One region of the Rhodoferax sp. LS1P39 genome, then DNA from elsewhere that is predicted to be linked to it. Evidence: predicted binding sites of a transcription regulator. Region 1 holds the regulator's gene; the other holds the start of a gene.
The links. The regulator FNR, encoded in region 1, switches genes on or off when oxygen is low (the NO sensors DNR and NnrR bind a similar motif). The targets are predictions, from matches to a motif close to TTGATNNNNATCAA.
Positions count from the first base shown of each region.

Region 2: cydD (thiol reductant ABC exporter subunit CydD) is a predicted target of FNR. The motif match lies at 2,702-2,715, and genes of this name have one in related genera.

Region 1 covers NZ_JBWMAV010000013.1:114,234-118,229, reverse strand. Annotated here, with positions in the region: gene AC097O_RS18780 (sulfite exporter TauE/SafE family protein) at 1-104, opposite strand, end outside; gene hemN (oxygen-independent coproporphyrinogen III oxidase) at 269-1,657, opposite strand; gene fnr (fumarate/nitrate reduction transcriptional regulator Fnr) at 1,784-2,503, shown strand; gene AC097O_RS18765 (hypothetical protein) at 2,481-2,732, opposite strand; gene AC097O_RS18760 (FixH family protein) at 2,745-3,002, opposite strand; gene ccoG (cytochrome c oxidase accessory protein CcoG) at 3,014-3,996, opposite strand, start outside.
Region 2 covers NZ_JBWMAV010000001.1:76,420-80,415, forward strand. Annotated here, with positions in the region: gene cydC (thiol reductant ABC exporter subunit CydC) at 1-953, opposite strand, end outside; gene cydD (thiol reductant ABC exporter subunit CydD) at 950-2,638, opposite strand; gene AC097O_RS00295 (META domain-containing protein) at 2,963-3,427, shown strand; gene gshA (glutamate--cysteine ligase) at 3,495-3,996, opposite strand, start outside.

The DNA of each region.
Region 1 (3,996 bases):
GCCACGCGTACCACGCCCGCGCAGGCCGCGCCGCACATGCCTGCGCAGTGCGGGCCACCAGCAAGGCCCATGAGCAGGGCGGTCCAGGCTAGGTTTGTGAGCATGGGGTCAAGCCCTCACCCCAACCCTCTCCCCGACGGGGAGAGGGAGTCAGGCAGGACATCTGGCCCCCACCCCGGCCCTCCCCCGGAGGGGGAGGGTGAACATGTATGGCCCCCTCCCCCGCCGGGGGAGGGTTGGGGTGGGGTGGGGGCAGCGCGTGTGGGCATTAGATGATCCGGGAAAACCGGGCGCGGTTCTGGTCGGCTTGCAGGTAGCGGTCGAACACCATGGCCACGGCGCGCACAAAGAACCAGCCGGTGGCGGTGACCTGGATGCTGCCTGCATCCACCGTGGCCATGCCCGCTTGCACCAGGGGCTGCAGGGCCTGCAGCTCGGCGGCAAAGGTGGTTTTGAAGTCCACCAGGTAGGCCAGTTCGATGGATTCAAACTGCACCATGCCCTGGCACATGATGGCCATGATGATGGCCCGGCGCACCACGTCGTCGCGGCCCAGGGCCAGGCCGCGCACCACCGGCAGCTGGCCCTGGTCGATCATGTCGCAGTAGGCCTCCAGGGTCTTGGCGTTCTGGCTGTAGGTGGCACCGATGCGGCCAATGGCCGACACGCCCAGGCCGATCAGGTCGCAGTCGGGCTGGGTGCTGTAACCCTGGAAATTGCGGTGCAGCCGCCCCTGGCGCTTGGCCACGGCCAGCGCGTCGTTGGGCAGGGCGAAATGGTCCATGCCCACGTAGACGTAGCCCGCGCCCATGAGTGCGTCCAGCGCCTGCGACAGCATGGCCAGCTTGGCCGCACCGGTGGGCAGCTCGGCGTTCAGGATGCGGCGCTGGGGCTTGAAGCGCTCGGGCAAATGGGCGTAAGCGTACAGCGCGATGCGGTCGGGGCGCAGCGCCACGATCTGTTCCAGCGTGTGGGCGAACGAGGTGGGCGTTTGGCGCGGCAGGCCGTAGATCAGGTCGGTGTTGATGGACTCAAAGCCTAGGCGGCGGGCTTCGGCCACCAGGTCGAACACCTGCTGCGCGGGTTGCACGCGGTGCACGGCCTTTTGTACGTCGGCATCGAAGTCCTGCACGCCAAAGCTCAGGCGGTTGAAGCCCAGGGCGGCCAGGGCGGCTAGCCGGGTCGCATCCACGGTGCGCGGATCGACCTCGATGGCGTATTCACCGCCGGGGGCCAGGCTGAAGTGGCGGCGCAACAGGGCCATGAGCTGGGCCAGCTCGGCATCGCTCAAAAACGTGGGGCTGCCGCCACCCAGGTGCAGCTGGCTGACCGCCCGGCCCGTGCCCAGCTGGGCGGTGTGCAAGAGCATCTCGCGCTCCAGGTACTGCAGGTAGGCCGCGCCGCGCGCGTGGCGCTTGGTGATGATCTTGTTGCAGGCGCAGTAGTAGCACAGCGACTCGCAAAACGGGATGTGTACGTACAGCGACAGCGGCAGGGCGGTGGCGGTGTTGCGGCGCAGGCGCAGGGCGCGGGCGTAGTCCTCGCCGGTGAAGGCTTCCACGAAGCGGTCGGCGGTGGGGTAGGAGGTGTAGCGCGGCCCCGGCACGTCAAAACGCTGCAGAAGTTCGGTGGGGACGCGGGGTAATACATGGGTCATGGCGAGCGCTTTTGTTGCATCCCTGCAATGTGCCGCGAAGGGTCCGGGCCTCCCTTGACCTGGATCAACACCCCTGCAGATCGATGTGTTGAGAATAAGGCCACACAAAAAGTCCATACTACGTGCATGACACCTATCGCCATCAAAGTCGCCTGCTCGAACTGCAATCTGCGTGAGCTGTGCATGCCGCTCGGCCTGAACCAGGACGAGCTGGACCGCATCGACGGCCTGGTGGCCGTGCGCCGCAAGGTCAAACGCGGGGCTACGCTGTTCCGCAACGGCGAGACATTTACCGCGCTGTATGCCATCCGCACCGGGTTTTTCAAGACCTCGGTCACCACCGAGGACGGGCGCGACCAGGTCACCGGCTTCCAGATGGCGGGCGAGATCATCGGCTTGGACGGCATCGTCAACGACCAGCACACCTGCGATGCAGTGGCGCTGGAGGATGCCGAGGTGTGCGAGATGCCGTTTGAGCGCATCGAAGAGCTGTCGCGCGAGGTCAACGCCCTGCAGCGCCATGTGCACAAGATCATGAGCCGCGAAATCGTGCGCGAGCACGGCGTGATGCTGCTGCTGGGCAGCATGCGGGCCGAGGAGCGGCTGGCGGCCTTTTTGCTGAACCTGGTGCAGCGCCTGCACGCACGCGGCTTCTCGCCGCTGGAGCTGGTGCTGCGCATGACGCGCGAAGAAATCGGCAGCTACCTGGGCCTGAAGCTGGAAACAGTGAGCCGCACGTTCTCGAAGTTCTCCGAGGACGGCATTGTCGAAGTCAAGCAGCGCCACATCCGCATCCTGGACACCGACGCGCTCAAGCGCATCGTCAATCTGCAGACCTGCCAGTAGGCACATTGTTCACCGGCTGACTGACCAGCAGGGTCAGGCTGCTGATCGCCGCTGCCACCGCCCAGAAGGTAAAAAAGGCCAGGCTGTACACGCCTTGCCGCGACCATTCCAGCGACTGCCCCTGCCATTGCAGGCTGTTCGGGTCGACCACGGCAAACACCAGGCCCTCCAGCAGGCAGGCGCCTAAAAAAGCCGGCCACAACACACTGATCCAACGCGGGGGTGCCATTGCGTGCTCCGCTTATTTGGGCCGCACCGCGCCAGGCGGCGTGGCGGCGTGGTTGCGCCCCTGGATGGCGGGGGCCAGCGAGCCCTGGGTGGCCAGGGTCTGGTTGATGTTCAAGCCCTGGCGGTAGTAGTCCTGGGCCAGCACCGGGTCTTGCTGGGTGAATGCGATCCAGGCGGTGACCACCCCGGCCACCACCACCACCAGCGGGCCGGAGATCACCAGCCAGACATGGCCGTATTTCCACCAGGGTTTAGGGGTGTTGTCAGACATGGCTTCTCTCCTTATCGGGGCACGATGAACGTGGATTTTTCGGATATGCGGTGCTTGCCGTCGGCACTGGCGATGTCGAACACCACCGGGTGCGAGCCGGGCGTGGCCGAGCCGTAGGGGATGTGCAGGCGCACCGCCACCCAGCGCGACGCCACGGCACCCACCTCCACCTCGGTCTCCGATGCCACCACCAGCCCGGCCAGCCCGTGGGCCGACAAGGTGTAGCGCTGGGGCAGCTCGGTAGCGTTCATCACCTGCAGCCGGTAGACGTTTTCCAGCTGGCCCCCGCCCACGATGCGCGACAAGGCGGCGCGGTCGCGCACCACGTCCACCTTCAGCGGGGTGCGCAGCAGCAGCGTGGCCAGCAGCGCGGCCGCAATGGTCCACAGCAGCGCGGTGTAGATCAGCACCCGGGGCCGCAGCACCCGGCGCAGGATCTGGCGGGCGTTCCAGCCCCCGGCCATGCCGTTCTGGGTGGCAAAGCGGATCAGGCCCCGGGCGTAGCCCATTTTGTCCATCACGCCATCGCACACGTCCACACAGGCGGCGCAGTTGATGCATTCGTACTGCAGGCCCTGGCGGATGTCGATGCCGGTGGGGCAGACCTGCACGCACAGGGTGCAGTCCACGCACGAGCCCAGGCCCAGCACCGCCAATGCATCATTATTGGCCTTGCGGGAGCGGGCACCGCGCGGCTCGCCCCGGCCCGTGTCGTAGCTGACGATGAGCGTGTCCTTGTCGAACATGGCGCTCTGGAAGCGGGCATAGGGGCACATGTACTTGCACACCTGCTCGCGCATGAAGCCCGCGTTGCCATAGGTGGCGGCGCTGTAAAACAGGCCCCAAAACACCTCCCACGAGCCAAAGCTCAGGTCCAGCGACTCCTGCAGCAGCTCCTGGGTGGGGGTGAAGTACGACACAAAGGTAAAGCCGGTCCACAGCGACAGCAGAATCCACACCGCGTGTTTGGCCCACTTTTTGCCTATTTTCTGGG
Region 2 (3,996 bases), on a different contig from region 1:
GCGGCACGCCAGCTGCGGCCTGCCTCCAGCGCACCCCGGCGCAGGGCCGCAAAGGGTTCGGTGGCGGTCAAGGACAGCAGCAGGGCCAGCGCCGCGGCGGGGGCACCGATGCGGCCCTGCTCCACCAGCGCGGCAGCGGCCAGCAACACCGCCACCAGCGTCAGGCTGCCCGCCATGCCGTAGGCCGCACCAGTGCGGGCTTCCAGGCGGTTCAAGGCCAGATCGGCCCGGGCCAGTTGCTGGTCGGCAGCGGCCAGGGCGGCCCGCTGGGCCTGCAGTTGCCCGGCCATGGCCAGCTCGGTCTGGCCGGCCACCAAATCGACAGCGCGCTCCCGCAACTGCTCCAGCGCATGGGCCCGGCGCACCGCTGCAGGCCCGGCCCGCTGCGCCACCACCAGGGCGATGCCCCAGCCCGCACCCAGCAACCACAGGGCTAACAACACCCCCAGCCAGGGCTGCATGAAACCCAGCACCAACCCCGCCAGCAAGGCCGCGCCCAGCGCCGCCAGCGCGGGCACCAGCAGGCGCAGGTACAGCGACTCCAGCGCGTCGATATCGGCCGTCAGGCGAAACAGCAGGCGGGCGGGTTGCGCCAGCAGTTGGCGCGCCGCATCGGGCCGGGCCCAGCCGCGGAACAGGCGCTCGCGCAAATCGGCCAGCGCGGCAAAGGTGGCATCGTGGGTGACCAGCCGCTCGGCATAGCGCGAGCCGGTGCGCCCCAGGGCCAGCAGACGGATACCTGCCGACGGCATGAACACATCAAAATGCAGCGCGGTGGCCGCCTGCAACCCGGCCAGGGCGGTGGCGGTGATGAACCAGCCCGACAAGCCCAGCAAGGCCATACCGGCCAGCACCGTCAGGGCCGCACACCCAGCCCCCAGCGCCAGGCGGGTGCGCTGCGTGGCCCAGAACATGGCCAACACCACCTGCACATCGTGCCAGCGCTGGTTCATGCTGCGGCCCTCACCGGACCGGCATCCAGCTGCACCACCCGGTGCATGCGGGCGGCCAGCACCGGGTCGTGGGTGGCGGTGATCAGGGTCTTGCCCTGGGCGAACTGCAGCAGCGCATCGGCCACGGCCTGGGCGGTTTCGGTGTCCAGATGGGCGGTGGGTTCATCGACCAGCAGCAGGTCGGCATCGGCATGCAGCACCAGCCGGGCCAGCGCGAGGCGCACCAGCTCGCCGCCAGACAAGCCGGTGCCGCCCTCGCCCAGCGCCACATCCACACCCGCCTGGGCCACGCGGCCCAGACCGGCCTGCTGCAGCGCCGCCACCACACCGTGCGCCGCCACGCCGGAACGGCCCAGCGCCACATGCTCCTGCACCGAACCCGCAAAAATATGCGGCTTTTGCCCTATCCAGCCCATGCGTTGGCGCAGGGCCGACGCGGAGGCTTCGGTCAGCACCACGCCGCCAATGCGGATGCGCCCCTGCTGCGCAGGCACCAGGCCCGCCAGCAGGTGCAACAAAGCCGTCTTGCCCGCGCCGCTGGCCCCCATCAGCGCCACATGTTCGCCCGCAGCCACCCGCAGCGCTAAACCGGCAAACACCGGAGCCTCACCCGCATGGCCAAAATGCAGATCGGTGACCTGTACCGACGGTGTGCCCAGGCTGTGCAGACCGGCGGGCGGCAACGCAGCCCCCGGCAAGGGCACGCCGTCCTGGGCCAGCGCTTCCAGCGCCGCCAAAGCGGCCTCGCCCGCAGCGCGGTCGTGCCACACCGCTGCCAGTTCGCGCAGAGGTTCAAAAAAGGCCGGGGCCAGCAGCAGGATGAACAGGCCCTCGCCCAGGCCCAGGCGCTGCCCCCAGCTGCCCCAGGGGATGCTGCCCAGCAGATGAAAGCCCACATAGACCGCCACCATGGCCACACCCAGGGCCGCAAACAGCTCCAGCACCGCAGAAGACAAAAACGCAATCCGCAACACCGCCATGGTGCGCTGGCGCAACGACTGCGCCGATGCCCCCAGGCGGTGGGCGGTGGCATCCACCGCATCCAGCGCGCGCAAGGTGGCCAGGCCCCGCAGCCGGTCGAGCAAAAAAGCGTTCATCTGGCCCATCTCCACCATCTGGGCGGCGCTGGCCGCCTGGGCGCGCCAGCCCACCAGCGCCATGAAGATCGGAATCAGCGGGGCCGCCAACAGCAGCACCAGGGCTGCCGCCCAGGAAAAATAGGCCACGGTGGGCAGGATCAGCAGCGGCACCACCATGGCCCGCCAGCGGGCCGGTTGGTAGCGCACCAGGTAGGGCAACACCGCCTCGGCCTGCTCGGCCACCACGCTGGCAGCCAGGCCGGAAGCGGGCCGGGCGGCATCCAGCGGCGAACGCGCCGCCAGCGCTGCAGCCACCCGTGCGCGCAGGTCTGACACGTATGGGCGGGCGACGGCAAACACCCGGCGCAGGCCCCAGGCCTCGGCTGCCGCACGCAGCGCGCCCAGCAGCAGCACCCCGGCGGCGGGCCACAGCACCGCGGTTGCGTCGACGAGCCCCGCAGGACCGGCCAGGCGGTGCACGGCCCAGGCCAGCAAGGCGGCTTGCGGCAGCCACAGCACGGCGGCCAGGCCCTGCACCACACCGCCCAGGCCCCAAGGGGTCAGGCTGCGCAAACGGGGTTGGGATGGGGACTGGGTGTTTTTCATCTTTTAATGATTGAAATTTCAGTAATTACTGAAATTTCAATCATTAAAATTATATGAATAACTTTGATCCGGGTCAAACATGCCGATGCTGCACCACCGCGCGGTGTTGTGAAATGGCAGATTCCCGCGCCCAAGTTAACCCCGCCAATCCGGGACAAGCTTGTGGATAAGCCGGGCAAACCCCTGTATGCCCAGCCTAAGTGCTTGTTTTCAAAAGATAAAGCTTGCAGTGCTTAATATTTAGGCAACTTGCACGAAGCACCGGCACGGCGGAATGCGCCTACCATGGACAGGTCCTGTTAGCGGTTGAAAAGGAGAATTTTTATGTCTATCCGCCTGGCTGTTGTGCTGGCCGTCGCCGCCCTGGCCTTCTCGGCCTGCGCCACCAAGTCCGCCCCTTCCGGCCCGGCGCTGGAGGCGCGGCTCAGCGCCCAGCGCTGGACGCTGCAGTCGGCCACCGATGGCCAGGGGCAGGCGATCAAGGCACTGTTTCCGCGTGCTGACCCGCGCTTGACGGTGGAGTTCAAAGACGGGCGCGTGGGCATCCGGGGTGGCTGCAACGCCATGGGCGGCAGCTACCAGATCGACGCGGCGAGCCGTTTGCAGGTGGGGCCGCTGATGTCCACCCGCATGGCCTGTGCGGGCGGGCTGATGGAGGCCGACCAGGCCCTCAGCGCCCTGCTCGCCCAGCGCCTGCAGGTGCGGCTGGACGATGGCCCGGCCCCGGTGCTGCGCCTGCTCTCCGATGCCGGGCAGACGCTGGTGTGGGCGGGTGTGCCCACACCGTAGATGCTATAGTTTAAATAGCTTCTAGTGCTTATGGAATAAGCGCTAGAGGCCTATTTCACCCTGAAAATCATGCTGTCACAGGAGACGACGCGACCCGGCGGTGTTTCACCACCAGGCGCTCGGGCGACAGGTACTGCGGCAGGTACACATCAAACGGCATGGTGTCGGCGGCTTCGATGGCTTTCTGCGCGGCCACCGACGCGGTGGTCATAGCCTCAAAGCGGTCCTGCTGCTCGGCACTGAACGGCAGGTCCAGCAGGTGCTGGCGGGTTTGCAGCGACTGTTGGGCAATGAAGGGCACGAACGATCCGCACGCGGTGTCTTGCATGGCGGCCAGCACGCGGGCCGACGACAGCAGGCTGGGGTCGGCCAGGGCGGCATCGGCAGCGGCCAGTGCGTCGCTGTACAAGGTGCCGCCGTGCACGGCATCCAGCGCAGCAGCGATGGGGCGGCACTGGGCCACCAGGTCGCTGCCCCACTCCACCAAGGGCACTTCCTGGCCTGCGCGCTCCAGCGTCAGGCCGGGCTCGCGGCCCCGGGCGGCCACGCGGTGCTGGTTGTGCGCCAGC